DNA from 4 places in the Rahnella contaminans genome. Region 2 is predicted to be linked to each of the others. Evidence: predicted binding sites of a transcription regulator. Region 2 holds the regulator's gene; each other region holds the start of a gene.

Region 1 (7,636 bases), on a different contig from region 2:
CCGACGCCCCAGCCGCCAGCGGAGGCGGAAAGTATTGGCGTTTCGCCACATCAGGTTCCAGACACCTTGCTGGAAAATTTCCTCAACCAGCTTTTTCTTCAATGCCGGGTCTTTTATTTTGTCGACGGTATGAAGAATGCCCAGACCTTCTTTTGCTATTTGCCATTTACACGCTGGAATTTTAGCGACTTTTTCCTGATACCGATGATTAATATCATCCAGCATACGAAGAATCTTCATGTAATGATGTGCAGAGCGGACTTCAGTTGCGTCACCGTCTGTTCTATGTGAAACCGAATTCGAATGGATTAAATAATCGTAGAAAATATCGCTGGTATATTGAACACGTTCTGCCGCCAGCAGAATCTCAGTCGTCCACGGAATATCCTGATGTCTGAGTCCTGGCTCGAAAGAAAAGTGATGACGTTTAATAAAATCATGATTGTAGATGTTCAGCCAGGTCACATGCAGAAACTTGCGGGAGTTGAGCGCCTGTTTCAGCCAGACGTCACCCGAAATAACGCCTGTCGAAGATAAGCGTTCTGGTGGGAAGATTATTTTGTTTTTTTCGCTATTTTCATAGACATAGCGTCCATTACAGGTTGCCACATCCAGCGAGTTCTTTTCAGCCATCTCCAGCAGTTTCTGGTACATTCCGGGATGAATATTGTCATCGATGTCCGGAAATGCCAGATACTGGCCGGTGGCTTGTGACAAACCGTGATTACGTGCGATAGAAACGCCCTGGTTTTCAATCGTGAATACCTTGTACGCCTCAAAAGATGTCCGATAGGATTCAATAATTTCTGCACTTTTATCCGTTGAACCGTCGTTAACAATAATCATCTCAAAATCGGTTAATGCCTGCTGGATGATATTGTCGAAAAATTGGGAGAGAAATTGCTCCCCGTTATAAACGGCAACGATAATACTCAGTGAAGGGGTCTGCAGCATAATTATCCTGGAATAAACGTAGAGCAGCGGGTGCTCAGAATGAATTCTTATTTAGCTCTCAGCATTTTTTGCCAGCGAGCAATATTGTTCGCAAATAGGTGCAATGCCAAAGCCCGATAATGTTTCCTGATTGATTTCCGGGGGATTCTGGTAAATATCCACCATCACTTGCGCTAAATTATGGCTGTTCAACTGAGCCAGCCCGCGGGCAAGTTCACCTTGCAGGATTTCAGCAGGGCCGCCCGGACAATGTGTGCTGACGACCGGGGTGCCCAGAAGCAGGGCTTCAACCAATACATTCCCAAACCCTTCGCTGTCCGAACTCAGTACCAGCATTGCTGCATTTCGAATGAAAGGATAAGGGTTAGGCCTGAATCCGGGAAACAGAACCCTGTCTTCTACGCCGAGATCCTGAGCTAATGTTTTCAGCTTTTCAGTTTTCGCTTCTGAACCCTGGCCCAGCAGAACCAGAGGGAGTTCGATGCGGCTTTCTGCATAAGCCTGAATCAGCCGGTCGTGACGCTTATTCTCATGAAAACGCCCCACATGGATCAGGTACGATCCCGGAGGAAGCTCACATTCCTGTGCGGCAGCCAGTCTGATTGCATCAATATCGAACGGGTTGTAGATCACCTTAAGCTGAGAGGGACGGAGTTCGAAATGGGCTAAATCATCCGCGACGGCCTGTGAAACAGTCACGATATTCCGGTCCTGATAGACCTTTTTTATCTTGAGTTTCTTCAGCCAGCGGCTCAGGCCGGTCCGGTGTCCCAGATAAGACGTTGAGAACATCCCGTGTAAACAGAACCAGACTTTATGGCGGGGGAGGTATTTGCTGCGGGAAACGATACGATCGGTTTTGTGCAGGTTTGATAATACCAAATCAAATTCGTCGCTGGATTGTACGGCCTGATCAAGCAACCGGGCACGGCGTGTAAGCTCAGTGATTTTACGCCACGGCGCACGGCATTTATCTTTTATCACCCGGTAAGTCAGACCGTCTGGCAGCGGATACTCACAAATGTCTCTTAATGAAAATAGCGAAACACGGTGTCCGGCGCGCAGAAAGCCTTCGGCTAATGTCAGAACAACCTTTTCGGCACCGCCGCCTGGCAAACCATCGATAACAATCAGAATATTTATCATCGGTTCAGAAGCTCTTTATAGAGGTTAAGAAGCTGCTCTGAAAGGTGCTGAGGCGTATTGTTCATGACCGTTTCCCGTGAGTTTAGAGACTCGCGAGAATCTACCACATTCGACGGCAGAGCCATAATCGCTTGCTGCAGGTCATTGATATCCAGCGCATCACAAACGAATCCGTTTCTCCCATTTTCTATAAACTCGGCTCCACCACAGGTTGGGGTAGTGATCACGGGCAGGCCACAGGCCATGGCTTCGAGAATCACGTTGGGGAACGGATCGTATAGAGTAGGGAGTAGCAACCCGTCAGCCATTTGATAGAACTGCAGCGTATTTTGCTGAACGCCAAAGAAATGCACCCGATCTTTGCAGCCGCTTGCAGCCGCTAATTCGCGATACCGTGGCTCATTTTTATCTTTGCCGACAACCAGAAGATGTCGCGACGTTCCTGAAATGGCTTTAATTGCCGCGTCCAGGCCTTTACGCTCAAAGCCCGAGCCAACGTAGATCATGCAAGTCGCATTCGCCGGCACACCATATTGCTGGCGAAGCTGAGCGCGCAGCGGGGCGGTCGCCGGTATGAAATGTTGGTTATTTACAGAATTATAAATGACGTGAATTTTTTCTGCGGGCACAGAAAACCGCTCAATGATTTCCTTTTTAACCATTTCGGCATTACAGATAACCGCTTTCAACTCTGGCGCGGCATACATATCCTTTTCGGCTTGCATGACGTAACGGTGAAACCTGTCGGTGAAAAGTCTTTTTGCTTTGTACTGAGGCAACAATCGCGAACGCTCTTCCAGCCATCTGACATGAACGCCATCACCGGCCCGGTATAAATCGCAGCCAGGTATTCGTTCGTGGCTTTGCACCAAATCGAATTTCTCTTTTTGCCAGATTTGCCGGGCCGCGTTGGCAAAACCGCGCTCCCTGCTTACACGACCGAATTTCCACGGGTTGCACAAATGCACATTCCAATCGGGGTTAATGTCACCCTGCCATTCGCGGGTGATGACATTAAGCTCGATATTTTGGTTTTCAAGTGCTTCCAGCGCCCGGGAAACAAACCGTTCGGCGCCTCCGTCAGGGCGGTATTTCTGGCGAACTAAAGCAAGCCGGAATGCTTTCATGCTAATAATCTCCTGGCCGCATCAGTCACGACGTCTACGGGAATGGCATTCAGATAACGTTCGGACGTGTTGGTATCGATATTGTCCGGATCAGGAAGTGGCCCGAAATCACCGGCCCAAATCACTTCACCTGTGGCTTCCCATGGGCGCCAGAAAACCAGTTTTGACGGGCCAAACAGAGCGACGAGAGGAGTTTTCAAAGCCGCCGCCATATGCATCGGGACAGAATCCACGCCGATAAATAGTGCGGCACCATCAATCAAGGCGGCAAGCTGGGGTAACGTTAATTTGCCGGCCAGAGAAATCAGATTGATCTGAGGACAAAGTTTCAGGATACGATCGACCATGGCGAGCTCGTGTTTGTCCGGCCCGGAAGTGACTATCAGTGGATAGCCTTCAGCGTGCAATTGCGTAAGCATGGCGGCCATCTTTTCTTCTGACCAGCATTTGAAGAACCATCGAGAGGTAGGCTGCACCACAATATAACGGCCAGAAACCTGATTCTGCTGTAATAAATGCTGTACCTTTTCACCGTCTTCCTGAGCATAACTCATCGTGGCTTCCGGTCTTATCAAGGGAAGCTGAAGGGGGGCCAGCAGGGAGAGGTTTTGTTCAACGGTATGAAGTGCATGATGGTTTTTCGTACTGACCAGTTGGGTGTGGCAAAAACGCCAAAATGCGCCCTGACGTTTTGGAAAATCGAAACCCAGGCGGACAGACGCGCCCGTAAGTCGGGTTGCAATGGCACTTCGCCACTGATCGCTTAAGTTGAGCGTCAGATCATAATGGCGGGACATGACCTGTTTCATTAAACGAATTTCATGAGCCATATGGGACCACACGCCGAGTTTTTTCCAGGTGCGGTCAATGCAATGCAAGTGATGAATGGAAGGATTGGCCGCCAGCATATCCCGGGTTTCCTGGTATATCAGCATATCAATTTCAGCGTCAGGATAACGCGCCTTCAATGTATTGACGACCGGGGTCGTCAGCAACATATCGCCGTGATGACGTAGTTTGATGATAAGGATACGCCTGATAGAGGAATCCGGATTTTGTGCTTGAGCAGTCGTCATAATTCATCACTGTTTAGGAATCAAAGCACGATTCTAAAGTACACTGAAGCCTCAGGCTACACCCAACACGGTTCTTGCGTTGAGGGTGAAAATCCCAAAAAATAGAAACAATCCAATAAATTGTTGTCATAGCGGTATGTTTGCATTGGCATGCCCGCGTAACCGTCATCCTGTATGTTTGATTAATAAGATAAAATTAGGCCAGTTCAATGAAAAAACCCGCATTTATCATCACCATAGATACCGAGGGTGACAATCTTTGGCAAAATCATGAGCGCATTTCCACTGAGAACACCCGCTTTCTGCCGCGATTCCAGAGCCTTTGCGAAAAGTACGCCTTTAAGCCGGTTTATCTGACGAATTATGAAATGGCGCAGGATGCTGCTTATGTGGAGTTTGCCAGTGATGTGATCCGGCGGGGACAAGGTGAAGTTGGCATGCATTTACATGCCTGGAATAGCCCTCCGCTTGTCGCGCTGACCGATGATGACTGGCGACACAAGCCTTACCTGATCGAATTCCCGGAAGACCAAATCAAGGCTAAAGTGGCATTTATGACGAAACTGCTGGAAGAAAATTTCCAGACAAAAATGCTCAGCCATCGCGCGGGTCGTTGGGCGTTTAATGAGTTTTATGCGTCGCTGCTGGTTGAGCAGGGATATCTGGTTGATTGTTCGGTGACGCCGCATGTGAACTGGTCATCTTCACCGGGTAACCCTGAAGGGGCAGGCGGAACGGATTACAGCCGTTTTCCGAAAGAGGCTTATTTCATTGACCTCAATGATATTGCAAAAGCGGGCAATTCTCCGCTTCTTGAAGTCCCGATGAGTATTCAGCTTAAGCACTCGGGAATGCTCAATCATATTAAGAGCGGCTACGATAAACTTCGCGGAAAAACCCGGTCGCCTTCTACGCTCTGGTTGCGCCCATCCGGTGGCAATGTTGAGAATATGAAAAAGGTTGCTGAGCAGACTCTTATGCAGGGTTCTGACTATATCGAGTTCATGCTGCACTCTTCAGAGTTCATGCCCGGCGGAAGCCCGACGTTCAAAAACGAACAAGACATTGAAAGACTCTACGACGATTTGGAAAAGCTGTTTAGCTGGATAAGCGAACGGGCACAGGGGATGACTCTGGCAGAATATTATCAATGGAAGATGAACTAAGATGTCGCAGAAAAGGATGAAAATATTTTGGATTAATCTTTTCTTACATTGCTATGTAAAGATTAAGCCCACTCTGAAAAGCCGGAAGTCATTCTCGGCAGAAGAGAATTTTAAAAGTATTGCTATTTACTCGACCACGGCGCTGGGCGATTTAATGTTCAATACGCCAGCCATTCGTGCGGTAAGACAACGCTATCCGGATGCGTTCATTACACTGGTCTCCAGTGAAAAAAATAAAACCCTCGTTGAGGGAAGTCTTTTTTTTGACCGGATAGTATATTGGGATGAGAAGGTAAAACACGTCAGAAAACTGGTCACACAACTTAGAGAGCGGCCGCCTGAATTAACGGTAATCTTACACTCAAAAGCCCCCTACGACATTCTTAGCGCAGTGATGTCCGGCTCCCAATATATCGTCAAGGATATATACGGCGGTAAGAAGATTGGGATGGAAAAGTGGCTTGTTAATGAAGGATCGTTTTTAAGCTGCCATCTGATTCAACGAAAATTGAATATGTGCAGTTTGTTAGGTTGCGATGTATCCAATAATGAAATGGTTATTCCAGTTGATTTCACGCATCTTAATAAAGAAGCCGGAAAGAAAATTATTGGTTTTCAGATGGGCGCCTCTGAACCAATAAGATGCTGGCCAATATCAAAATTTTCTGAGCTTGCGAAAGTACTTTTCCAATTGGGGCCAGAGTATGAAGTTGTGCTGATTGGGACAAAAAAAGAACTGGCCTATGAAAAATTCTTCCTGAATTCATTGTCGGAAGATGAAGTAAAACGGGTCACCAGCTATATCGGGAAAACCGATCTGAAGCAATTGATGGGCATTATAGAAAACATGGATGTACTCGTTACCGGAGATACCGGACCGCTTCATCTTGCCGTCGCGCTGAAAACCAAAACTGTCAGCCTTTTCGTGACAGCAAATCCTGACCATACGGGGCCTTATCAGGATATGGAATTGCATCAGGTCATGCGTGTTTCTACAGATATTAAAAATCTGGCAGCAGATATAAAAATACAGCCTTTAGCTATCATTAATGCTGAGGATGTTCTGGAAAGAATCGAATTATTGTTACCGCTCTGAGGGTGAGAGCAAGGGAATAGCTATTTTTCCCTTGCTCTGTTTCGCCATTTACTATCGGGCTTTCTTTATTTCTCCGGCCAGCAAAACACCTATCGGGAACCAGAATAAGTACCAGCTTTCGCTGGGATTACTGATATTGAACATTCCCTGCGAAACATAAAAGATCAGCATGAATATGAAGATAGCTGCCTCAAAACGTCTTTCTTCCTTGATGTAACATAACGCCCTGTAAGCGATATAACTCAGCAGCATCAGAAGTGAAATGACACCGACCAACCCGCCTTTCAGCATGCTCCCAAGATACAAGCTATGTGTCGTTGTGATGTGTTCGCCACTGTAATTAATGAAATTCAGACTCTTATCAAAACCGTAACCGAAAACAATGTCAGGAGAGATCACTTCAAACGTATGTCGCCAGATACTGAGACGTAAGTAAACCTGCGATGACAACTCCTGAAAACGTTCAATGACCATCTCAGTAATGCCAATATATGACATGGCTGTAATGACAACGGCCAGTGCGATGGCTGCAATTAAAACGTTTTTCCTGGAAAGAATTTTATAGTGTGACGTGACGATCAGCGAGATCACCAGAGCAATAAAGGGCCCGCGGCTTTGAGTGAGTAATAATGCGATGAAAAGTATAGAGGCTGTGATGATAAACACAGGTTTCTTACTCTCTTTGAACGCCAGCAATGAGAGAATTATCCCGATTGAAAAGTATCCGCCGACATCGATGACATTACTCGGGCCGGGAGATATTGGGCTCATCAGTCGGTTGGTCAGTAAATTTTGATAATCAACAACAATTAAGAAAAGCGCCAAAGCAACAAATCCGAAAATTATCGCTGCCAGAGCAATCTCTCTTTTCTCGCTGCTTAATATTTTCGCGACCATGGCGACAAAGATCAGAATGTATAAACTGTGTGTTAACGCTGACTCAAGGTTTGACGGGATGTCTCCCCAAAGGGTGCTCAGCGAAAAATACAACAGATAAATTGAGCAAAAAAGCAGCCCATAAAGCATCTGTTTTTTATGCAGAAGGGTATCGCGAAATGTTTTGTTTCTGAA
Region 2 (7,636 bases):
CATCAGTAAATATAGCCACGCCGAACAAACCCGCCACACTGACGCCATAACCTGTCAGCAGCCACGGCAGGATCTTATTCCCATCCGTTTTGCTGATCAGCACACGACACCCAAAACCGCCAAGAAGGAAAGCAATGGTCTGTGGAACATAGCTCAGGCCAATCACACCCGGCGAATACCCCATGTCGCTGAGAATAAACGGGGAACCGGTCAGCCACGCGAAAAAGCCGGCAGAGCAGGCGGCATAAATCATCACGTTACCGCTGTAAACCCGGGAAGCGAGAAGTTTCGCGAAACCGGTTTTATCAGCAGGAGCATGAACCTCTGGCGCATTTTCGCGCAGTGTGGACGTGGTGATAAGCAAGATAACGGCTACGGCGGTCAGCAGAACGAAAATCGCTTCCCAGTCAAAATGGTTGAGAACCCAGGCGCCCAGCAAAGGTGCCAGAGCAGGGGAAAGCGCAACCAGTGGCATGATGCTGGCAAAGGTTTTTTTAGCAACATCGGCAGAAAAGCGATCTACCACCAGCGCCTGCCAGGTGACGGCGGCGGCACAGACGCCGACAGCTTGCAGGAAACGCAGCGCCAGCAGGGCGCGGACATTCTCAACCCACAGCACGCCCAGACAACCGACGACAAAGAGCGCTAAGCCGATCAGCAATACCGGCTTGCGGCCAATCTTGTCGGACAACGGCCCCCATAACAGCTGACCGATGGCAAAGCCGCCAAGGAAAATACTCAGGCTGGCGCTGATCATGCCCGGGCTGGTCATCAGGCTGCTTTGCATCGCGCTGAAGGCCGGAAGGTACATATCGGTCGCTAAAAAGCCAAGCATGCTCAGCCCGGCAAGATAGAGCATAAATCCAAGTGAGGGTTTCATTATTGTCTCTTTAATTTATTTATTGCAGATGATTTGACGCGGAAATCGTATCGGATGCGGAGTTTAACGCTTTGATAACAGGCTTGTGAAACGCTAATATTTGCAATCTGCTATCAAAAATATTGAAGGCTAAACGATGTGGTCAGAATATGCTCTTGAAGTGGTCGATGCCGTCGCCCGAACAGGCAGTTTTAGCGCTGCCGCGCAGGACTTGCACCGGGTTCCTTCTGCCATCAGCTACACCGTTCGCCAGCTTGAACAATGGCTGGCCGTTCCGTTGTTTGAACGCAGACATCGCGACGTTATTCTGACTCCTGCCGGTAAAGTTTTTGTCGACGAAGCGCGGGTTCTGACAAAAAAAATGATAGCGACCCGCCGCCAGTGTCAGCAGGTCGCCAATGGCTGGCGCGGAGAATTACGGGTTGCCGTTGACCGTATCGTTAAACCTGCGCGGACACGGCGGCTGGTGCTGGATTTCTATCGCCATTTCCCTGATACCGAACTCATCATTCATTCGGAAGTCTTTAACGGTGTCTGGGACGCGCTGGTCGACGGGCGGGCGGATGTCGCCATCGGCGCGACGCGGGCGATCCCCGTCGGTGGACGGTTCAATTTCCGCGATATGGGTTTTATGGACTGGCATTGTGTGGTCAGCGCGCAACATCCGCTGGCCCAGACGCAGGGAATACTGAGTGACGATCAGTTACGGCCTTATCCGGCGCTTTGCCTGGAAGATACATCGCGTACATTGCCGAAACGCGATACCTGGACGCTGGATAACCAGCGGCGGCTGGTGGTTCCCGACTGGACGTGTGCATTGGAATGTCTGAACGAAGGTTTATGTGTTGGCATGATGCCGGTTCACCGCGTGACACCCTTGATTGAACAGCAAAAATTACAGGTACTGTCGCTGGAAAATACCTTTCCGGACAGCCCGTGCTGCCTGACGTGGGATCAGAGCAATCCGTCGCCTTCGCTGGCGTGGCTGCTGGAATACATGGGAGACACGGAAACGATGAACCGGGAATGGTTGCGCGACTGACAAAAAAACGCCTGTGGCACAGGCGTTTATTGAAAGTTAACGGCGGTAATCGCGGTACGGGCCGTCGGCCACGGAACGGCGCTCAACCAGTTTGGGATGCACTTCAATGGTCTGCGACTCTTCGCGTTTGCTGATAATTCTGTCCAGCAGCATGGTAAAGGCCATTTCGCCCAGACGTTCTTTTGGCTGATGAACTGTCGTCAGTGCCGGTGAGAAATAGCGCGCGTTACGCACGTTATCATAGCCAATCACGGAAATATCCTGCGGTACGCGCAGGCCCAGTTCATCGGCGGCACAGATTGCCCCCATCGCCATCACGTCACCGCCACAGAATACAGCCGTCGGGCGGTTTTTCTGCATCAGAATTTTGTGCATGGCCTGATAGCCCGATTCCGGCTCAAAGTCGCCCTGAACGACCCATTCTTCACGAAGAGGAATATTGGCTTCCGTCAGTGCTTTCACAAAGCCCTGGAAACGGCCGCCGCCGGTGTTTCGCGCCAGTTGCCCAGGGATCACGCCGATATCGCGATGACCGCGTTCAATCAGATAACGTCCGGCCATATAGCCGCCTTCAAACGCGTTATCGATAATGCTGTCGGTGAAATTCTTACGCGCTTCGCCCCAGTCCATCACAACCATCGGGATAGAGCGGTATTCTTCAAGCATATTCAGCAATTCGTCCGGATACTCCGCGCACATCACAAGTAAACCGTCGACGCGTTTTTGCGCCAGCATTTGCAGGTAGGCCTGTTGCTTCTCCAGATTATTGTGTGAGTTACACAAAATCAGCGTATAGCCTTTTGAGAAACAGCTGTTCTCCACGGCCTCAATCACTTCGGCGAAGTAGGGCGCTTCACTGGACGTTGCCAGCAGACCGATTGTTTTGGTGTTATTGACCTTCAGGCTACGTGCCACAGCGCTGGGAGAATAGTGCAACTCTTTGATTGCAAGGAGAACCGCGGCTCGGGTTTCTTCGGCGACGAAACGGGTTTTATTGATGACGTGCGACACGGTTGTGGTGGAAACGCCAGCGCGCTTTGCGACATCTTTAATCGTTGCCATGTAAAAAATGACTCCTGTGCTCACGTGTTTCAGCACGTTAGCATTATGTTAATCGTTTGCTTGCGTGGATTTAACTGCTGACTTCGAAAAGGGCAGTGAAATCGTTGGGTGGATTCTTCAGAGTGAGGCGTGAAATGCTCTCGGGTGAAATCGACCGGCACACAGGCGTGGTAACCGACAATTTTCACTTATAATGCAGGAAAGTGGAAGTAAAATTGTCATGAACCTGGTGTCATTCAGCACAAGATTTTCAATGCGAATTATGAGAAAATGCGTTGGCACACATTCAGTGTGGCTATACGAACGCCACAATTTGATCCGTAAGGGGGTTTAATGGACAGCAACCTGAAATTTTCTTTGATCACTACGGTCTGCGCTTTGCTCGTGATTATTGCTTTCAGTTTCACCGCAGTGATGAACTGATTTGCGCGAAAGCCGCAATAAAAAGGGCGATTACCTATAACAGGAATCGCCCTTTTCAATTTTACGCAGTCACCCATTCCGCCGATACTCTTCCCTGCAGAAACTCTTCGTTAAATGCTATTCAATGGCTGATTAGCGAAACTTCAGACTTAACGAATTGTTTATTATCGGATCGTCTTAGGGGTCATTACCCGTCGTGCGCCTACATAATGATCTTGCCAGTAATCGTCACCCAGTGAGGTGATCTTAATGTCTTCGCCGGTGCGCGGTGACTGGATAAACTTCCCGTTTCCTACGTAAACACCGACATGGTCTGCGGCGCCGCGGTTATTAATCCGGAAGAAAACCAGATCGCCGGATTCTAATTCACCCCGTTTGACCGGGGCCGCATCGCGCAAGTGGTACATTTCATTCGCTGTGCGGGGCATTTTAATACGGATCAAATCTTTGTATGCGTAGTAAACCAGTCCGCTGCAATCGAAACCTGTATTCGGTGACGTTCCGCCCCAGCGGTAAGGTTTGCCGACCTGGTGCATCAGCTTGGTCATCGCGGTTTGTTGTGCGTGCTGATAACGTTTCTTGTGTGTTGCGCTGAGCGTTATCGGTTTACTGTCTTCTTCACGTAACTTTTTGCCTTTGCGGTGGCGGCCATACGCTTCTTTTTTACTGGCCTTTTCACTGCTGTTTTTAGCGAGAGAGCGGTTTTTCGTTTCCTTCCCTGCTTTCGCCTCGGCCCGGGTTGTCTTGAGTGTTTTTTCTTTTTTACTCTCGGCCCGCGTCGTTTTTACTGTTTTTTCAGAAGACGTCTTTCGCTTAACCAGTTCGGTGCTTTTGACTTTCTTCTTCGAATTTTTTTCCTGAGTTTTAGGTTCTGAAACCGGCGCGACTTTGGTTTTCTTGCTGGTTTTCGCGGCTGCCGTTTTTCGCTTTCGGCGTTCTTCCGGCGTGACCTGGTTAACATGACTCTTTCGCTGGTCGGCCGCGACACGAGTCTGTGGCGACGCATGAGCCATATTCAGAAACAGCTGGGTAAAGAGCAGCACAAAAAGCGTGAACAGTAAGCGCATAGCTTCGTTACCATGAGTGGTAGGGTTAAACATCAGGGATGTCAGAGTATTGCCTAAAAGAACGAGACAAAAAAGCACGAATTGCCTCGATTCTAGATCATATTGTGAGAAAAAGTTAATAGCTTTTTTTATGTCGAAATAACCGCCATTTTTAGTCAAAAAAATAACCACTTTTCATCATGTTATTATTTAAGTTAAAGAATGGGATTTTGCAAATCTGACATTATCGTGGAACGGCAAAAATGTTATTCTCGATGAATCTTTAAATATGTGAACCTGAACGCAAGCGCAGAAGATTGTTTAGCGAAATGCCAGTATTGAGAAAGACCCCACAAAAATTGGCGTTTTTATCTGGTGGCAGCCATCGTTACAATAGAAAGCATTGTGATTGCACACCGTCTCTGTGTGCTGCGCGTGAAGAGTAATGACCGTGACAGCCTGTACCGGCTTGAGGAAGCAAGAAATGACCACTCCAACGATTGAAAAAATTCAGAAGCAAGTTTCTGAAAACCCGATTCTGCTGTACATGAAAGGTTCTCCAAAACTGCCAAGCTGCGGTTTTTCAGCACAGGCTGTTCAGGCGCTGTCTGCGTGTGGCGAGCGTTTCGCTTACGTTGATATCCTGCAGAACCCGGATATTCGTGCTGAGATGCCAAAATTTGCTAACTGGCCAACGTTCCCGCAGCTGTGGGTTGATGGTGAGCTGGTTGGCGGTTGCGACATCGTGGTTGAGATGTTCCAGCGCGGTGAACTGCAACAGCTGATCAAAGAAACGGCTGAGAAATACAAATCCTCTGAAGAGTAATTCAGGGCGATTCAGAAATACCGGCAGCCTGACCCGGGGTTACCGGTAAAAAAAGAGCGACATTATGTCGCTCTTTTTATTTGTCATTTCGACTGCATGAAAGCCGCGAAAATTATTGCTGATTTTCTTCCGGTGCTTCTTCCACTTCGTTTTCATCCGCAGACAGTGCCAGCGGCCAGCCGCCGAGGCGTTTCCAGCGATTCACCAGCTCGCAAAACAGTTCTGCTGTGCGTTCAGTGTCGTACAGGGCGGAATGCGCCTGACTGCTGTCAAACACGATACCGGCGCTGATACAGGCCTTCGCCAGCACGGTTTGCCCGAGCACCAGCCCGCTTAACGCGGCGGTATCAAAGGTGGCAAACGGATGGAAAGGATTGCGTTTTAGCCCCGCACGTTCGGCAGCGGCCATCAGGAAACTGTGGTCAAAATTGGCGTTATGCGCCACGATAATCGCCCTGTTACAGTTCTGTTCTTTCATCCCTTTGCGGATAACTTTGAAAATCTCGTGCAGCGCTTCGTATTCACTGACCGCACCACGCAACGGGTTGGTCGGATCAATACCGTTGAAAGCCAGCGCTTCCGGCACCAGCACCGAGCCTTCGAAAGGCTCAACGTGGAAGTGTACGGTCTCGTCGCTTTGCAGCCAGCCGTCCTCATCCATTTTCAGCGTGATCGCGGCAATTTCCAGCAGGGCATCAGTTTTGGCATTAAATCCGGCGGTTTCCACATCAATCACCACGGGATAAAAACCACGAAAACGACCTTTCAGGGCGTTAATGTCACTATTCTCGGCCATTAGCTTCTTAATCTTCATCGAATTCAGCGCGCATTATGACAAATTTTGTCACCCGTTACAGGGGCACGGAGAAATTGGCAATAAAAAAGGGCGCATCAGCGCCCCTGTCAGCGGTTAAGGCCATTATTGCAAAGGATTAATTTCCCAGACCCTGACCGGCATGTTTGGATTCGATCAATTCAATTTTGTAGCCATCCGGATCTTCCACGAACGCGATGATGGTTGAACCGCCTTTAACCGGGCCCGCTTCACGCGTCACTTTACCGCCCGCATTACGGATGTCTTCGCAAGTTTGCGCAACGTTATCTACGCCCAGCGCGATGTGACCATAGGCGGTACCGATGTCGTAGCTGTCTACGCCCCAGTTGTAGGTCAGCTCGATCACGGCGCCTTCACTTTCTTCGGTGTAACCCACGAAGGCCAGTGAATATTTGTACTCTGTATTTTCGCTGGTACGCAGCAGTCGCATGCCTAAAACGTCGGTATAAAAGCTGATTGAACGCGGCAGATCGCCGACGCGAAGCATGGTATGGAGTAAACGCATAATTTCCTCTTTATTCGCAGCATGATGATTATTATTTCAAGCCTAACTGATAGTGACCGTTTTGTCCGTAAAACGGCAATCAGTTGCTGAATGACTGACCAAAAAAAGCGGCAACCGGAGGGCATCGGCTGCCGCAAAGAAGGTGTAAAAATTTATTATTGATTACAGCGTTGGGTAATCGGTATAGCCCTGAGCACCGCCGCCGTAGAAGGTTTCAGGTTTTGGTTCATTGAGTGGCGCATGTGATTTCAGGCGCTCGACCAGATCCGGGTTGGCGATGTAGCTGCGGCCAAACGCCACGGCATCGATGTAACCTTTTTCGATCAGCTCTTCGCCTTTTTCTGCGGTATACGCACCGGCACCGACAATCACGCCCTGATAATGCGCGCGGATCACTTCGCGGAATTCTGTGGTGTAAGGTTTGCCGCCCGCCCAGTCAGGTTCTGAAATGTGCAGGTAGGCCAGTTTACGTTTGTTAAGTTCATCCAGCAGATAGATTGCCGCTTCTTCCTGATCCTGACCGTTGTCGAGGCCGTTGAACGGGCCCATCGGGGAAATACGGATACCGACGCGATCAGCTCCGATGGCGTCAATGGCGGCGTCTACCACTTCGAGCGTCAGGCGCGTACGGTTTTCAATGCTGCCGCCGTACTGGTCTTCACGCAGGTTAGAGGCCGGAGACATGAACTGGTGCAACAGATAACCGTGCGCCGCGTGCAGTTCGATGTAATCAAAACCGGCTTCTGCTGAACAGGCTGCTGCGTGACGGAAATCATTCACGATGCCTGGGATTTCACTCAGCTCCAGCGCGCGCGGTGTCGGGCAATCGACGCGAATGGCGTGGCCTTGCTCATCACGCAGGCTGGTACGCGTATTAGGATTGACCGCTGAGGGCGCAACCGGCGTCTGGTTGTCAGGCTGAACGCTGTTGTGCGAAATGCGGCCGGTGTGCCAAAGCTGTACGGCGATGTGGCCGTTTTTCTGATGCACGCCGGCAACAATTTTTTTCCAGGCCGC
Region 3 (7,636 bases), on a different contig from region 2:
TTTTGCAAAAGCGTTTCCAGGCTGCGGTTCATGCGTTCTGCGTCCCCGTCGGTGTTACAGAGGATCAGACTATAGCCGCGTTCATAGCAACTGCGTTCAACGCCACGAACAACTTCGGAATAAAACGGGTTACTGCTGGCGGTCAGCAACATTCCGATGGTGCGGGTTTGATTGAGTTTAAGGCTTCGGGCTAACGCGGAAGGGGCATAGTTTAGTTGTTCAACAGCGGCATTCACTTTGTCGGCAATGGATTCGCTGACAAAGCGATTTTTATTGATGACATGAGAGACTGTAGAGGTTGAAACGCCCGCAAGGCGGGCGACATCTTTCATGGTGGCCAATCAGGCCTCCTGTTGTGCAAGAAAATCGTCGATTTCTTTACGCCACGGAACCGAGGGCTGCGCGCCAGGACGTGTTACGGCTATCGCCGCAGCGGCATGAGCAAAACGCACGGCGCTGTCCATCGGTTTACCTTCCAGCAATGCTGTTACCAGCGCGCCGTTAAAGGTATCGCCTGCGGCGATGGTATCCACAGCTTTCACGCGGAACCCGGCAACCTGCTTGCCTTCACCGTTCTGGCTAAGCCAAACACCTTTACTTCCCATCGTAATAATGACCGTCGCGATACCTTTATCATGCAGTACGCGGGCGGCGCGTGTGGCGTCATCGTTATTTTCGACTTTAATCCCCGTCAGCTTTTCGGCTTCGGTTTCGTTTGGGGTGATCATATCCACCCGCGCCAGCAATTCATCAGGCAGTTTACAGGCCGGTGCCGGATTAAGGATAACCTGCGTGTCATTGTCTTTAGCCAGCTTCGCCGCTGCAATAACCGTTTCCAGGGGAGATTCCAGCTGCATCAGCAAGGCTGAAGCGCCGATTACGTTTTGTTTGTAACGCTCAAGATAGTCAGGCGTGACGGCTTTGTTTGCCCCCGCATCGATACCAATGACATTCTCACCTTCCGCATTCACAAAAATCAGCGCTACGCCGGTGGTTGTCTCTTTGATAGCTTCGATAGGTTGCGTATTAATGTGGTCACTCGCCAGCTGCTTGCGAACACGCTCGCCGATATCGTCATCACCGACACAGGCAATAAATGAAATATCAGCGCCACTGCGACCGGCGGCGACCGCCTGGTTTGCACCTTTGCCGCCGAAAGCCACGGTGTATTGCTTACCGATTACGGTTTCACCCGGTTGCGGGAAATGGTTGATATTCAAAATATGGTCGGCATTGATACTGCCGAGAACCACCAGTTTGCCTGTCTTCACGTATTGCTCCCTGAGTTAAATAGCGCCCCCGTAAGGAGGCGCGCAGATACAGCGTCAATATTACGGCTGAGCAACCAGTTTCAAATCCACAGGGATAACCGCCGGAACTTTTTCGCCTTTCAGCACTTTGTCTGCGGTTTGGACGCCGATTACGCCGATTTGTTCAGGACGCTGTGCCACAGTAGCGCCCATTTTGCCGCCGTTGACCGCTTTGATGCCGTCTTCTGTGCCGTCGAAACCGACAACCAGCACGTCAGTTTTACCGGCAGTCTGCAGGGCACGCAATGCGCCGAGTGCCATTTCATCATTCTGAGCAAAGACCGCCTGCACGTCCTGATGCGCAGTCAGCAGGTTTTGCATAACGTTCAGACCTTTGGTGCGGTCGAAGTCAGCAGGCTGGCTGGCCAGGAGCTGGAAGTGATGTTTTTCAGCGGCCTGAGCGAAACCTTTACCACGTTCGCGGGCAACAGACGTCCCGGCAATCCCTTCCAGTTCGATAACTTTCGCGTTATCGCCCAGTTTCTTAGCAATGTAATCACCGGCCATCTGGCCGCCAAAGGCGTTATCAGAAGCCACGTGGCTGGCGACAACGCCCTTGGTCGCCTGACGGTCAAGGGTGATCACCGGGATTTTAGCCTGGTTGGCCATCGCTACGGCGTTACCTACCGCGTCAGAATCCGTCGGGTTGATCAGCATCAGCTTGGTGCCGCGAACGGTCAGGTCTTGCACGTTCGCCAGTTCTTTTGCCGGGTTGTTCTGAGAATCAAGCACTACCAGGTTGTAGCCCAGTTTATCGGCTTCTTTTTGCGCGCCGTCTTTCATAGAAACGAAGAACGGGTTGTTCAGAGTAGAAACGACCAGCGCAATGGTATCTTTCGCCAGAACGTTAGCACTGAAAGAAGCGGTGATCGCTGCGGCGGAAACCCAGACAGCCAGTTTTTTCATATTCATGGTCATAAGTCCTGTAGGAGAGTTTATTTGTTGCTTTTGTTATCCACCAGAACCGCCAGCAGAATGACGACTGCTTTTACGATCATCTGGTAGTAGGAAGAAACACCTAATAAGTTCAAACCGTTATTCAGGAAGCCAAGGATCAAAGCACCGATCAGGGTGCCTACAATACGTCCTTTCCCGCCAGAGAGGCTGGTTCCCCCTAATACCACAGCGGCAATGGCATCCAGCTCGTAACCGGTACCTGCGTTAGGCTGCGCAGAAGACAGACGCGCCACTTCGATGATACTGGCCAGAGCCGCCAGCAATCCGCACAGGGAGTAGACGATAATTTTGACTTTATCGACGCTGATACCTGACAGACGCGTCGCGGATTCATTACCGCCCAGCGCGTAGATATAACGCCCCAAGCGTGTGTGATGGAGCATGTACCAGGCGGCAATAAACACGACGGCCATCAGCCAGACCGGCGTCGGAATGCCCAGCGGACGTCCGATACCAAACCAGCCGAATACGTCTGCCACATCGTTAAAACCGGTGCTGATCGGGCTGCCGTTGGTATAAACCATCGTGATACCGCGCAGCAGTAACATCATGACCAGCGTGGCGATAAACGCCTGCACCTTGCCTTTAGCGACAATCAAACCCGTGACAGCGCCGACACCTGCACCCAGCGCCAGCGCGCCCGCCACTGCAACTAAAGCATTCACTTCCAGCCCGACAATTGAAGCCGCCACCGCGCCGGTCAGCGCCAGCAGAGATCCGACGGATAAATCAATGCCGGAAGTGAGGATCACCAGCGTCATACCGACCGCCATAATGGCGTTAACCGACGTCTGCTGAAGGATGTTAAACAGGTTATTGAGCGTGAAGAAATTCGGGCTCATGGAAGAAACCACGGCAATCAACACCAGCAGTGCAATCAGAGACTTTTGCTCCAACAACCACTCTTTACTGATCCAGCGCTTTTTGGCTGGCAATGTCTGAGAACTCATATCTGATTACTCCTGCGTCACGCCGTATTGCTTGCCGACAGCGGCTGCCATCAACACTTCTTGCGTAGCCTGTTCTATCGGGAATTCACCGCTTAAATGACCTTCATGCATCACCAAAATCCGGTCACTCATGCCGATCACTTCCGGCATTTCTGAGGAAATCAAAATGATGCTCAGCCCTTCGCGCTTGAACTGGTTTATAAGCTGGTAAATCTCTTTTTTGGCACCCACGTCAACGCCGCGCGTCGGTTCGTCCAGGATCAGGACTTTTGGCCGTGTCATTAATCCGCGGGCAATCGCCACTTTTTGCTGATTACCCCCGGAAAGCAGGCCAATGGTCTGCATCATTGATGGCGTTTTAATATTGAAGAGGCGGATAAAGTCGCCGACGGCTTGCTGTTCTTCCGCATGTTTGAGTCGTCCGCCGCCGTGGCTGAAATAACGCAAAGCGGTCAGCGACATATTTTCTTTCACAGACATGCCCAGCACTAAACCATCACGCTTACGGTCTTCAGAGATATAAACGATGCCGTTCGCCAGCCCGTCCTGCGGTGAATGGGTGACGACTTCGCGCCCATCAAGCGACACATAGCCACTTTTACGTGGCAACGCGCCGTAGAGAATTTTCATCAGTTCGGTACGGCCTGCGCCCATCAAACCGGAAATCCCGAGAATTTCACCGCTGTGCAGATCAAAACTGACGTTATCCACACCCGGCCCGCTGACATCACGTACCTGCAGACGCAGCGCACCGCGCTGATGATTAATACGCGGGTACTGTTCTTCGAGGCGGCGACCGACCATCATTTCAATCAGCGAGTCTTCTTCCAGCGAACTGACCGGACGCTCTGCGATAAACTGACCGTCACGGAATACGGTCACGTCATCACAGATTTCGAAGATTTCTTTCATACGGTGAGAGATATACACCACGCCACAACCCGCAGCTTTCAGCTCGCGGATCACGCTAAATAAAGAGGCAGTTTCGGTGTCGGTCAGGGCATCCGTCGGTTCATCCATGATGATGACTTTGGACTCAAAGCTCAGCACCTTGGCAATTTCGACCATCTGCTGGTCGCCAATTGATAATTCGCCCACCAGACGATTGCTTTTGTAGCGCAAGTTCAGGCGTGCCAGCAGTTTATCGGCTTCGGCATACATCTTTTTCCAGTTAATGCGGCCAAAACCGTTCACAAACTCCCGGCCCAGAAAGATGTTTTCAGCGATGGTCAGCTGTGGGATCAGGTTCAATTCCTGATGGATGATGCCAATTCCGGCTTCCTGAGAAGCTTTCGGGCCATTAAACGCCGCTTCCTTACCGAGAAAATGTACTGAGCCGGCATCTTTCTGGTAGATGCCGGTCAGCACTTTCATCATGGTGGACTTGCCCGCGCCGTTTTCTCCCACCAGCGCCATCACACGTCCCGGATAGACGCTGAGCGCCGCGCCGGAGAGTGCTTTCACGCCGGGAAAGGCTTTATCAATGCCTGTCAGTTGCAGCAAAGGTTGCATAAAGGCCTCAGAAGGTTACGCCGGCACACAGAATAACGTTCGCGTAGGGCGAACATTCCCCGCTGCGGATCACAGCACGACTTTTTTCGCTTTGCGCTTTGAATGCCTCATGACTGACGTAATCCAAAGCAATGGTGTTTCCCTGGTGTTGTTCGAGTTGTGTCAATCGGGCGAGTAACGCTTCATGGAGTTGAGGATTTTTAGTGAGGATTTCCTCTGCGAGGATAGCCCGCTCAACCTGCATCTCGTGTGTCACTACCTCGAAGACTTGTAAAAAGGTGGGCACTCCCTGAGTTAGCGCCAGATCGATGCGTTGGCAAGCTGCTGGCACCGGAAGTCCGGCATCGCCAATAACCAGCTGATCGGTGTGACCTAACCGGGCAATAACATTTGAGATTTCGGCATTTAACAGCGGTGACTTCTTCATTGTGTACTCCTACAGCGAAACGTTTCGCTCACGGATGAGTTTATGAGACTCAGCGGGCAAGGCAACGAAGATGTGATGGAATTGTGATCAGCGTCGAAACGTTTCGCTGAATGATTCAGAAACCACGCAGAAATTTGAGTTTGGTGATTATTAAAGGGGGGTGAAGAAATAAAACAGGGCACCCGAAGGCACCCTGTGAGCGGCAGAAAAAAGCGTTAAATTTCTACCTGTGTACCGAGTTCGATCACGCGGTTCGGCGGAATTTCAAACTGATCCGGTGCACGCAATGCGTTACGGCTAAGCGCCATAAAGAGTTTGCCACGGAAGTAGAGATACCACGGGCGCTTGGTCAGGATCAGCGATTCGTGCGACATAAAGAACGACGTTTCCATCATCCGGCACGGCAATCCTTCCAGACCACAGCGGTGGAAGACTTCTTCCACATTCGGCGTTTCTTTAAATCCATAACTCGCCACCACGCGCCAGAACGTCGGCGAAAGCTGCTCAATGGTGACGCGCCGGACGTTATGCACATAAGGCGCATCTTCGGTGCGTAACGTCAGCAATACTACGCGCTCATGCAACACTTTGTTGTGTTTGAGGTTATGCAGCAAGGCAAACGGAATGACGTTGATGGCGCGCGACATATATACCGCCGTGCCAGGAACACGAACCGGCGGGGATTTTTCCAGGGACGCGATCATCGCTTCCAGAGAATTGCCGTGTTCGTTCATGCGGCGCATAAGGCGGAAGCGCTCGCTTTTCCAGGTGGTCATGACGATAAACATGCACAGGCCGAGCGTCAGCGGCAACCAGCCGCCGGAGAACAGTTTCGTGGCGTTCGCGGCAAACAGCGGGATATCCATAAACAGCAGACCGATCAACAAAATCCCAACCAGAAACGGTTTCCAGTGCCAGTTTTTGAGCGCCACCGTGCAGGAAAGAATACTGGTCAGCACCATCGTACCGGTCACGGCGATACCGTACGCCGCCGCCAGATTGCTCGAATGCTCGAAGCTGGCGATCACGATAACCACCGCGAAATACAGCAGCCAGTTAATCGCTGGGATGTAAATCTGACCCGCTTCCATTTCTGAGGTGTGGATAATGCGCATCGGCGGCAAATAGCCCAGACGCACAGCCTGACGGGTCAGGGAGAACACACCGGAGATAACGGCCTGGGACGCGATAATGGTTGCCAGCGTCGCCAGAATCAGTAAAGGAATCAGCGCCCAGTCAGGTGCAAGCAGAAAGAACGGGTTTTTGATCGACTCCGGGTTTTTCAGCAGCAACGCGCCCTGACCGAAATAGTTCAGCACCAGAGAAGGCAGCACGACGGTGAACCAGGCCAGACGGATCGGAAATTTCCCGAAGTGCCCCATATCGGCATACAGCGCTTCCACACCGGTAATCGACAGAACGACCGCGCCGAGTGCCAGGAAGGAAAACGACTTGTGCTCGATAAAGAAGTTAACCGCCCACATCGGGTTCATGGCACGCAGCACTTCCGGGTTCTGCATGATGCTGTTCACACCGAGAACCGCCAGCGACAGGAACCACAGCAACATCACCGGCGCAAAGAGTTTGCCCACGATGCCGGTACCGTGCTTCTGAATAACGAAAAGCAACGTCAGGACAGTAATAGAAAGAGGGACAATATAGGGATCGAGTGAAGGTGCTGCGATTTCAAGACCTTCCATCGCGGAAAGAACGGAAATAGCCGGCGTGATCACCACTTCACCATAGAAGAAACTTCCCCCGATCAGGCCGAGAATGACCAGAACGGCGGTGGTACGTGCCGACGTATTTCTGCCCGCCAGAGACATCAGCGTAAGAATACCGCCTTCACCTGCGTTGTCTGCCCGCATCACATAAGTGAGGTATTTGAGCGAAACAATGAGGATTAACATCCAGAAAATCAGAGAGAGAAAACCAAAAACGACGCTGGGTTCAACGTTGAAACCATAGTGACCAGAAAAGCACTCTCTTAAGGTATAGAGAGGACTGGTACCAATGTCGCCATAGACCACACCAATGGCGGCCAGGGTTACTGCTGGGAGTGACCGTTTATGTTCAGTGCTCATATTTCGTTTCTTTTTTGCTCGAACATCCGTAAGCGATGCGTGCGCTCAGTCTTATGATGCCCACTAAAAGGCGCACAGTATGCACGAATAAATCAGATTGCCTACCCTTAAATGTGCAGCTAAACCGCCATTCAGATGAACGCGGTCACAATTCTGATAATAGAAAATTTTTACTAATCAACAAGCTATAGCGTTAAAAATAAACGTGGCATATCGTCATAAGCCAGTACACTATTCAACAACTAAATGGAAACCGGAAGAGACAGTATGGCGCAATCCCCCCTTCTGGCAGAACGGATAGCCCGTCTTGCTAACGCATTAGAACATGGCCTGTACGAGAGGCAAGATGCCATACGCCTGTGCCTGCTGGCGGCCCTGTGCGGGGAGAGCGTTTTT
Region 4 (7,636 bases), on a different contig from region 2:
ACGGCCAGGATTCGGCTACCGGAAGGCGATAGACGGCGCTTAAACTGTCGCCGATAATCAGTAAGTTATCAGCAGCTATGGCGCGAAAACTCAGCAATCCCAACAACATAAGGAAGGGGAGATGCCAGCGGAAAACGTTCTTGAAGTTCATCATCTTAGTAAGCACGTCGGTCAGGGTGAAGGACAGCTCACCATCCTGTCCGGTGTCGAGCTGGTTGTCAAACCTGCCCAGACAATTGCCCTGATTGGCGAATCCGGTTCCGGTAAATCGACGTTGCTGGGGATCCTCGCCGGACTCGACGACGGCACCTCGGGCGACGTGATGTTGCTCGGCAAATCCCTGAACTCTCTCAATGAGGAAGGGCGCGCCGCACTGCGGGCAAAAAACGTCGGATTTGTATTTCAATCCTTCATGCTGGTGCCGACGCTAAACGCGCTGGAAAACGTGCAACTTCCGGCGTTGTTGCGCGGTGAAAGCGACAGCAACAGCCGTCAGCAGGCGGTGCAGTTGCTGGAAAGTCTCGGGCTGGGCGGGCGTTTGAATCATCTTCCGGCGCAGCTTTCCGGTGGCGAACAGCAACGTGTGGCGCTGGCGCGTGCGTTTATCGGCAAACCTAAACTTCTGTTCGCCGATGAGCCGACCGGCAATCTGGATCGCGCCACCGGCGAACGTATCGTCGATCTGCTGTTCTCACTGAACCGAGATGCGGCCACCACGCTGATTCTGGTCACGCATGACGAACAACTGGCGGCGCGTTGTCAGCGGCGTCTGCGTCTGCGTGACGGGAAATTGTGGGAGGAAGCATGATCTGGCGCTGGTTCTGGCGGGAATGGCGATCGCCTTCGCTGCTGATTGTCTGGCTGGCGCTGACGCTGGCGGTGGCCTGCGTGCTGGCGCTGGGCAGTATCAGCGACCGCATGGACAAAGGGCTGAGCCAGCAAAGTCGTGAGTTTATTGCGGGAGACCGCGTGCTGCGTTCTTCTCATCCGATTACTGAAGCCTGGTTGCAGGATGCCGAAACGCAGGGGCTGAAAGTCAGCCGTCAGCTCTCATTCATGACCATGACCTTTGCCGGAAACACGCCGCAGCTGGCGTCGGTAAAAGCCACCGATCTGGCGTATCCGTTATACGGGGCGTTGCAGACGGAACCGGTGGGGCTGAAACCGCAGCCGGGAACCGTGCTGGTGGCACCCCGTTTGCTGGCGCTGCTGAACGTGAAAGTGGGCGATGATCTGGATGTCGGCGACAGTACGCTGAAAATTGCCGGTGTGATTGTTCAGGAACCGGATGCCGGTTTTAACCCGTTCCAGACCGCGCCGCGCGTAATCATGAATCTTGATGATGTGCCGAAAACCGGCGCGGTTCAGCCGGGCAGCCGCCTGACGTACCGCTATATGTTTGCCGGTTCCCCGCAGGCCATTCAGACCTACGGCGATGCCATTAAAGGGCTGCTGAAACCCGATCAGCGCTGGACCGGCATGGAGGATTCCGAAGGCGCGCTGGGCAAATCATTACAGCGTTCACAACAATTCCTGACGTTGTCAGCCCTGCTGACGCTGATGTTGTCGATTGCCGCCATTGCCGTGTCGATGGGGCATTACTGCCGAAGCCGGTACGATCTGGTGGCAGTGCTGAAAACATTAGGCGCCGGGAAAAAGGCGCTGCGAAAACTGATTATTGGTCAGTGGCTGGCAGTTCTGGTACTGGCGGGAATTTGCGGCAGCATCGTCGGACTGGCCTTTGAAGCCGTTCTGATGAAAGTGCTCGCGCCGGTTCTTCCCGCACAATTGCCGCCTGCCGGTGGCTGGCCGTGGGTCTGGTCGATGGGCGCAATGGTCGTGATTTCACTGCTGATTGGCATCCGTCCTTACCGTCAGTTGCTGGCCACGCAACCGCTGCGCGTGCTGAGAAATGACGTTGTGGCGAACGTCTGGCCGCTGCGCTATTTCCTGCCGGTGATGGTGCTGGTGGTCGTCGGGTTACTGGCGGCGCTGATGGGCGGCAGTCCGCTGCTCTGGTCACTGCTGGCGGGCGTGCTGGTGCTTTCGCTGTTGCTCGGTGTGATTGGCTGGGGCGCTTTGCTTTTGCTGCGCCGCCTGACGTTCCGCCAGCTTCCGTTGCGTCTGGCGGTCAACCGTCTGCTGCGACAGCCGTGGGTAACGCTCAGCCAGCTGGCGGCGTTTTCCATGTCGTTCATGCTGCTGGCGCTGTTGCTGGTGATGCGCGGGGATCTGCTGAACCGCTGGGAGCAACAGCTTCCGCCGGACAGTCCGAACTTCTTCCTGCTCAACATCACCAAAGAGCAGGTTCCGCAGGTGACGGATTTCCTGCATCAGCATAACGCGCAGCCGGAAGCGTTCTATCCGATTGTACGGGCGCGTCTGACGAAGATTAACGGCGAAGCCGCGACGGACAAAATCAAACCGGACGATGCGGGCGGGGAAGCGGTAAACCGTGAACTGAATCTGACCTGGATGGACGGATTGCCGGATCATAATCCGCTGACCGCAGGTAATGGCGCACCGAAAGCGGGTGAAGTGTCCATCGATGAAGGGCTGGCCGGACGTCTCGGACTGAAAATCGGCGATTCGGTGACCTTCACCGGCGATACGCAGGATTTCACCGCTAAGATTACCAGCCTGCGAAAAGTGGACTGGGACAGCCTGAAGCCGAATTTCTACTTTATCTTCCCGACGGGCGCACTGGATGCCCAGCCGCAAAGCTGGCTGACCAGTTTCCGTTATCACGGCGATGACAGCACCATTACGCAACTGAACCGTCAGTTCCCGACGCTCAGTTTGCTGGATGTCGGTTCGATTCTGCGGCAGGTCGGACAGGTCTTACAGCAGGTCAGCCGGGCGCTGGAAGTGATGGTGATTCTGGTGATGCTGTGCGGCGGTTTGCTGTTGCTGGCACAGATTCAGGTCGGGATGCGTCAGCGCCGTCAGGAGTTGATCGTTTATCGCACGTTAGGCGCGAGTAAAAAAATGCTGCACCGTACTCTCTGGTGCGAATTTGCGGTTCTTGGACTCGTGGCGGGCATTGCGGCGGCGATAGGTGCCGAAGTGGCGTTATGGTTGTTGCAGCGAAAAGTGTTTGATTTCCCGTGGGAACCGGATTACCTGATGTGGATCGCCGTTCCGGTGGTGAGCGCGTTGCTGCTGTCTGTCTGCGGAGGCTGGCTGGGTGTACGGTTGCTGCGGGGGCGGGCGCTGTTCAGGCAATACGACTCGTAACCGTCATACTTCGAGCCACAGGTGCGTTGGCTGCGTTCAGTCACCCGAATCACTTACCTGAGTAAGCTCATCGGGATTCCTTGACTTGCCGCCTTCCTGTAACTCGAATTATTTAGGTTACCAGAGCATCTCCTTTTAATAAGGAGGTGCTCAAATCAAAGCTTTTCAACTGCCCATTCAATGCCGCTGGCATATTCGGCCGGCAGCATCGGGATCAGTGCATTCAGGTTTTCTTTCAGCAGGCTGGCGCTGGCATCATTGAGATTCAGGTGTCCGACTTTACGACCCGGACGCACGTCTTTCTCGTACCAGTGCAGATTGACCAGTGGCAGGCTCAGCCACTGTTGTGACACATCCGTGCCAATCAGATTCACCATCACCGACGGCGTACTGACCACCGGTTTCGGCAGCGGCAGACCGAGTATGGCGCGCAGGTGCATTTCAAACTGGCTGTAGGATGCGCCGTTTTGCGTCCAGTGCCCGCTGTTATGTACGCGCGGAGCCAGTTCGTTGATGAGCAAACCTTCGCTGACCACGAAACATTCCATCGCCATCACGCCGACATAATTCAGTTCGTTGAGAATGGCGGACAACATGCTTTCTGCCTGCTGTTGCAGCGCAGCGTCCGGCTCCGGCAGTGCGACGCTGGTGCGCAAAATACCGTCCTGATGCAGATTGTGCGTCAGCGGATAAAAAACGGTTTTCCCGTCGTGACCACGCGCACCTACCAGCGACACTTCACCGGAGAAATTGATGCCCTGCTCAACGATGCATTCGCCGTAGCAATCTTGTGGCAATGTATTTTCTTCGCCGGAACGCAAGCGCCACTGACCACGACCGTCATAACCGCCGACGCGACGTTTCACAATCGCCAGTTCGCCAAGCTGTGAAAAAACCTGCGGCCATTGTGCGGCATCTGCCAGCAATTGCCACGGCGCAGTCGCCAGACCGAGCTGGTCGAGCAACTGTTTCTGCGTCAGGCGATCGGCCAGACGCGGGAAAATATCGCGGTTAACGAACGCATTATGCGTTGCCAGTTCGCGGGTCAGCGCGGTTTCCGGCCAGCGTTCGATTTCTGCGGTAATGACGCTTTGCTGATACGGCACGGCTTCCGGTTCGGCATCAAGTCCGACCGGATAAACGGCAATGCCCAGCGGTTCACCGGCCTGACGCAGCATTCTGCCTAACTGACCGTTTCCGAGTACGCAAACCGGTTTCATGCTTCCTCCCGCGGATCGGGATTATTCAGCACTTCATCCGTTTGTGCGACACGCCACGCGGCCAGATTTTTGGCAATTTCAGTATCATGCAGCGCCAGAATTTGTGCCGCCAGCAACGCGGCGTTAGCGGCACCCGCTTTACCAATTGCCAGCGTACCGACCGGAATACCGCGCGGCATTTGTACGATGGAATACAGGCTGTCGATGCCGCTCAGGGCCGCGCTTTGCACGGGCACGCCGAGCACCGGCACCAGCGTTTTCGCCGCCAGCATGCCCGGTAAATGCGCCGCGCCGCCTGCGCCTGCGATGATCACATCAAAACCATTGGCCGACGCCTGTTCAGCAAAGGTGAACAATTTGTCCGGCGTGCGGTGTGCGGAGACGATATCGACATGGAAAGGAATATTCAGCGTTGTGAGCACTTCGGCGGCGAACTGCATGGTCGCCCAGTCACTTTTAGACCCCATAACGATGGCGATTTTTGCCGGGGTAACGTTGGATGACATGTCTGTATAGCTCCTGTGATTCGGATTTAAAGCGTGTGAGGGCGCAAATGATATCACGCTCACGAAGCAAGGAAAACGGTTGCGTAGCCGGAATACGGTGCATTTTTGATGAGAAGTGCGCGACAGATTTGTATAATCCCAGCCACGATAATATTCGCCATCCCCACTGGAAACTGAACTATGACGCAGGCTTTACTGGCACCGATTTATGATTTTCTTCACTGTGAAACACCTGCGTTATGGGTGGATGTGGCGCTGGAAAATCAGACGGTCATGCTGATTGACCACGCTAACTGTGAAAAGAAAGCGGCGGCCACGGCGATGAGCCTGATGACCAAATATCTTGAGCGTACCGAGTTGCTGTTTTGCGCGGCACGTCTGGCGCGCGAAGAGCTTCATCACTTTGAGCAGGTGGTGGAAATCATGCAGAAACGCAATATTACTTATACCCAGCTTTCACCGTCGCGCTACGCCAGTGGCATGATTAAACATACCCGCCATCATGATGACCTGAATATTCTGGTGGACCGTCTGATTATTGGTGCGTACATCGAAGCGCGTTCCTGCGAGCGATTTGCCAAGATTGCTCCGCATCTCGATGAAACCCTGTCACGCTTTTATACGTCGCTGTTGCGCTCAGAATCACGCCATTTTGCCGATTATCTGGCGCTGGCCGAACAGTATGCGGGAACCGATATCAGTGAACGGGTGGAGGAGTTTGGCAGGATTGAAGCGGAACTGATCTTAACGCCAGATGAACAATTCCGCTTCCACAGTGGAGTCCCAGTCTGCGGGCTTAAAACGGGAAGCTGATCAGTTCCACATTACCGGCGGTGACTTTCACCATCGAGCCTTCTTCGTGCCATGCGCCGAGTACTACGCGGTGGCCGGTTTTATTTTCTAAAGGCACATCATGAATAGCCGGGCGGTGCGTGTGCCCGTGGATCATCCACTCGACGCCTGCCGCCTGCATTTCACTGATCACCGCCTGCGGATTCACGTCCATAATTTCCAGCGATTTTCCCTGATTAGACGCTTTGCTGTTGGCGCGCATTTTTGCGGCAATCGCCAGTCGCCATTTCAGAGGCAGCATCAGGAAAAATTTCTGGATAAACGGGTTATGAACTTTTTTGCGGAAATTCTGGTAGGCAACGTCATCGGTACACAGCGTGTCGCCGTGCAGGATGAGCACGCGGCGGCCATAAAGCTCGAGAACTTTTTTCTCTGGCAGCAGCGTCATCAGGCTTTCACGCGCAAAACGTCTGCCGAGCAGAAAATCGCGGTTACCGTGGATGAAAAAGCAGGGCACGCCTTGCTGGCGGAGCTGGTTTAACGCCGCAGCGATTTCTGCGTGTAACGGTTCCGGGTCATCGTCACCAATCCAGGCTTCGAATAAATCCCCGAGAATGTACAGCGCATCAGCCTGCGGCGCATCTTCGCGAAGAAAACGCAGAAAACCGGCAGTGATTGCCGGTTCCTGTGCGCAAAGATGGATATCTGCGATAAAAAACGTGGTCATCCCGACGCTAATTATTCGCTGATGGTGACGCTTTTGATCACAACATCTTCTTTTGGAACGTCCTGGTGCATACCGCTGCGGCCTGTTTTCACGGCTTTGATTGCGTCAACCACGTCCTGACCTTCAACCACTTCTGCAAATACGCAGTAGCCCCAACCCTGCGCGTTTTTGCCGCTGTGGTTAAGGAAATCGTTGTCAGTAACGTTGATGAAGAACTGTGCGGTGGCAGAATGCGGATCGTTAGTACGCGCCATCGCCAGCGTGCCTTTGGTGTTTTTCAGGCCGTTATCCGCTTCGTTATCGATAGGTGCGTCGGTGTTTTTCTGGTTCATGCCTGGCTCAAAACCGCCGCCCTGGATCATGAAACCGTTAATCACACGATGGAAAATTGTGTTGTCGTAGAAGCCTTTACGGCAATAGTTCAGGAAGTTTTCAACCGTGGCTGGCGCTTTGTCAGCGAAAGTTTTAATGACGATATCGCCGTGGTTGGTGTGGAAAGTGACCATAATTATCATCCTGCTAATGTTGATGTGTGCTCTGTGTCAGAGCGGCTACTATAGCCTTTTCTTATACCATAACTCAAAAGTTGCCGTCAGCAGCGCCTTTGTGACCACTAAAGCCCGTCCGGCGGCCTTATGCCGTTTCGGTGAAATCATTTTCGTTATATTATGGCCGTTAGTGTCGCTTAACTGCGCCAACGTCATTTTCTACGCCCAACACACGGAATAGCCTGATGCTGAAGATTTTTAATACCCTGAGTCGCCAAAAAGAGGAATTCAAGCCAATTCATGCCGGTAAAGTCGGGATGTACGTGTGTGGGATCACTGTTTACGACCTGTGTCATATCGGCCATGGCCGCACCTTTGTGTCTTTCGATGTGGTATCGCGTTACCTGCGTTACCTCGGTTATGACCTGAAATATGTGCGTAACATCACCGATATCGACGACAAAATCATTAAACGTGCCGCTGAAAATGGCGAAACTTTTATGGCATTGACCGACCGTATGATCGCCGAAATGCACGCGGATTTTGCTGCCCTGAATATTCTGCCGCCGGATTCTGAGCCGCGCGCGACCGGACACATTCATGAAATCATCGATATCGTGCAGAAGCTGATCGACCGCGATCACGCTTATGTCGCCTCCAATGGCG

What was found. Region 2 encodes PurR, which represses purine synthesis genes. Its sites were predicted from a motif close to CANGCAAACGTTTGCNTG; they were not measured.
Region 1: a site for PurR is predicted at 4,459-4,476, ahead of rfaQ (putative lipopolysaccharide heptosyltransferase III). Genes of this name have one in related genera too.
Region 3: a site for PurR is predicted at 5,169-5,186, ahead of rbsD (D-ribose pyranase). Genes of this name have one in related genera too.
Region 4: a site for PurR is predicted at 5,032-5,049, ahead of purE (5-(carboxyamino)imidazole ribonucleotide mutase). Genes of this name have one in related genera too.

Annotation. Positions count from the first base shown of each region.
Region 1 is NZ_JAADJS010000008.1:48,872-56,507, forward strand. Features, by position in the region: gene GW579_RS22600 (glycosyltransferase) at 1-954, opposite strand, end outside; gene GW579_RS22605 (glycosyltransferase) at 1,006-2,097, opposite strand; gene GW579_RS22610 (glycosyltransferase family 4 protein) at 2,097-3,227, opposite strand; gene rfaQ (putative lipopolysaccharide heptosyltransferase III) at 3,224-4,306, opposite strand; gene GW579_RS22620 (polysaccharide deacetylase family protein) at 4,513-5,469, shown strand; gene GW579_RS22625 (glycosyltransferase family 9 protein) at 5,471-6,565, shown strand; gene GW579_RS22630 (O-antigen ligase family protein) at 6,617-7,636, opposite strand, start outside.
Region 2 is NZ_JAADJS010000001.1:89,437-97,072, forward strand. Features, by position in the region: gene punC (purine nucleoside transporter PunC) at 1-880, opposite strand, end outside; gene punR (DNA-binding transcriptional activator PunR) at 1,017-1,922, shown strand; gene purR (HTH-type transcriptional repressor PurR) at 1,959-2,984, opposite strand; gene cydH (cytochrome bd-I oxidase subunit CydH) at 3,318-3,407, shown strand; gene GW579_RS00420 (C40 family peptidase) at 3,572-4,474, opposite strand; gene GW579_RS00425 (Grx4 family monothiol glutaredoxin) at 4,938-5,279, shown strand; gene rnt (ribonuclease T) at 5,392-6,075, opposite strand; gene gloA (lactoylglutathione lyase) at 6,212-6,619, opposite strand; gene nemA (alkene reductase) at 6,782-7,636, opposite strand, start outside.
Region 3 is NZ_JAADJS010000004.1:1,918-9,553, forward strand. Features, by position in the region: gene rbsR (ribose operon transcriptional repressor RbsR) at 1-341, opposite strand, end outside; gene rbsK (ribokinase) at 342-1,271, opposite strand; gene rbsB (ribose ABC transporter substrate-binding protein RbsB) at 1,332-2,222, opposite strand; gene rbsC (ribose ABC transporter permease) at 2,246-3,217, opposite strand; gene rbsA (ribose ABC transporter ATP-binding protein RbsA) at 3,224-4,729, opposite strand; gene rbsD (D-ribose pyranase) at 4,737-5,156, opposite strand; gene kup (low affinity potassium transporter Kup) at 5,372-7,240, opposite strand; gene ravA (ATPase RavA) at 7,508-7,636, shown strand, end outside.
Region 4 is NZ_JAADJS010000002.1:753,840-761,475, forward strand. Features, by position in the region: gene tesA (multifunctional acyl-CoA thioesterase I/protease I/lysophospholipase L1) at 1-151, opposite strand, end outside; gene ybbA (putative ABC transporter ATP-binding protein YbbA) at 122-808, shown strand; gene ybbP (putative ABC transporter permease subunit YbbP) at 805-3,237, shown strand; gene purK (5-(carboxyamino)imidazole ribonucleotide synthase) at 3,393-4,457, opposite strand; gene purE (5-(carboxyamino)imidazole ribonucleotide mutase) at 4,454-4,963, opposite strand; gene GW579_RS12615 (MiaE family protein) at 5,144-5,776, shown strand; gene lpxH (UDP-2,3-diacylglucosamine diphosphatase) at 5,760-6,482, opposite strand; gene ppiB (peptidylprolyl isomerase B) at 6,494-6,988, opposite strand; gene cysS (cysteine--tRNA ligase) at 7,216-7,636, shown strand, end outside.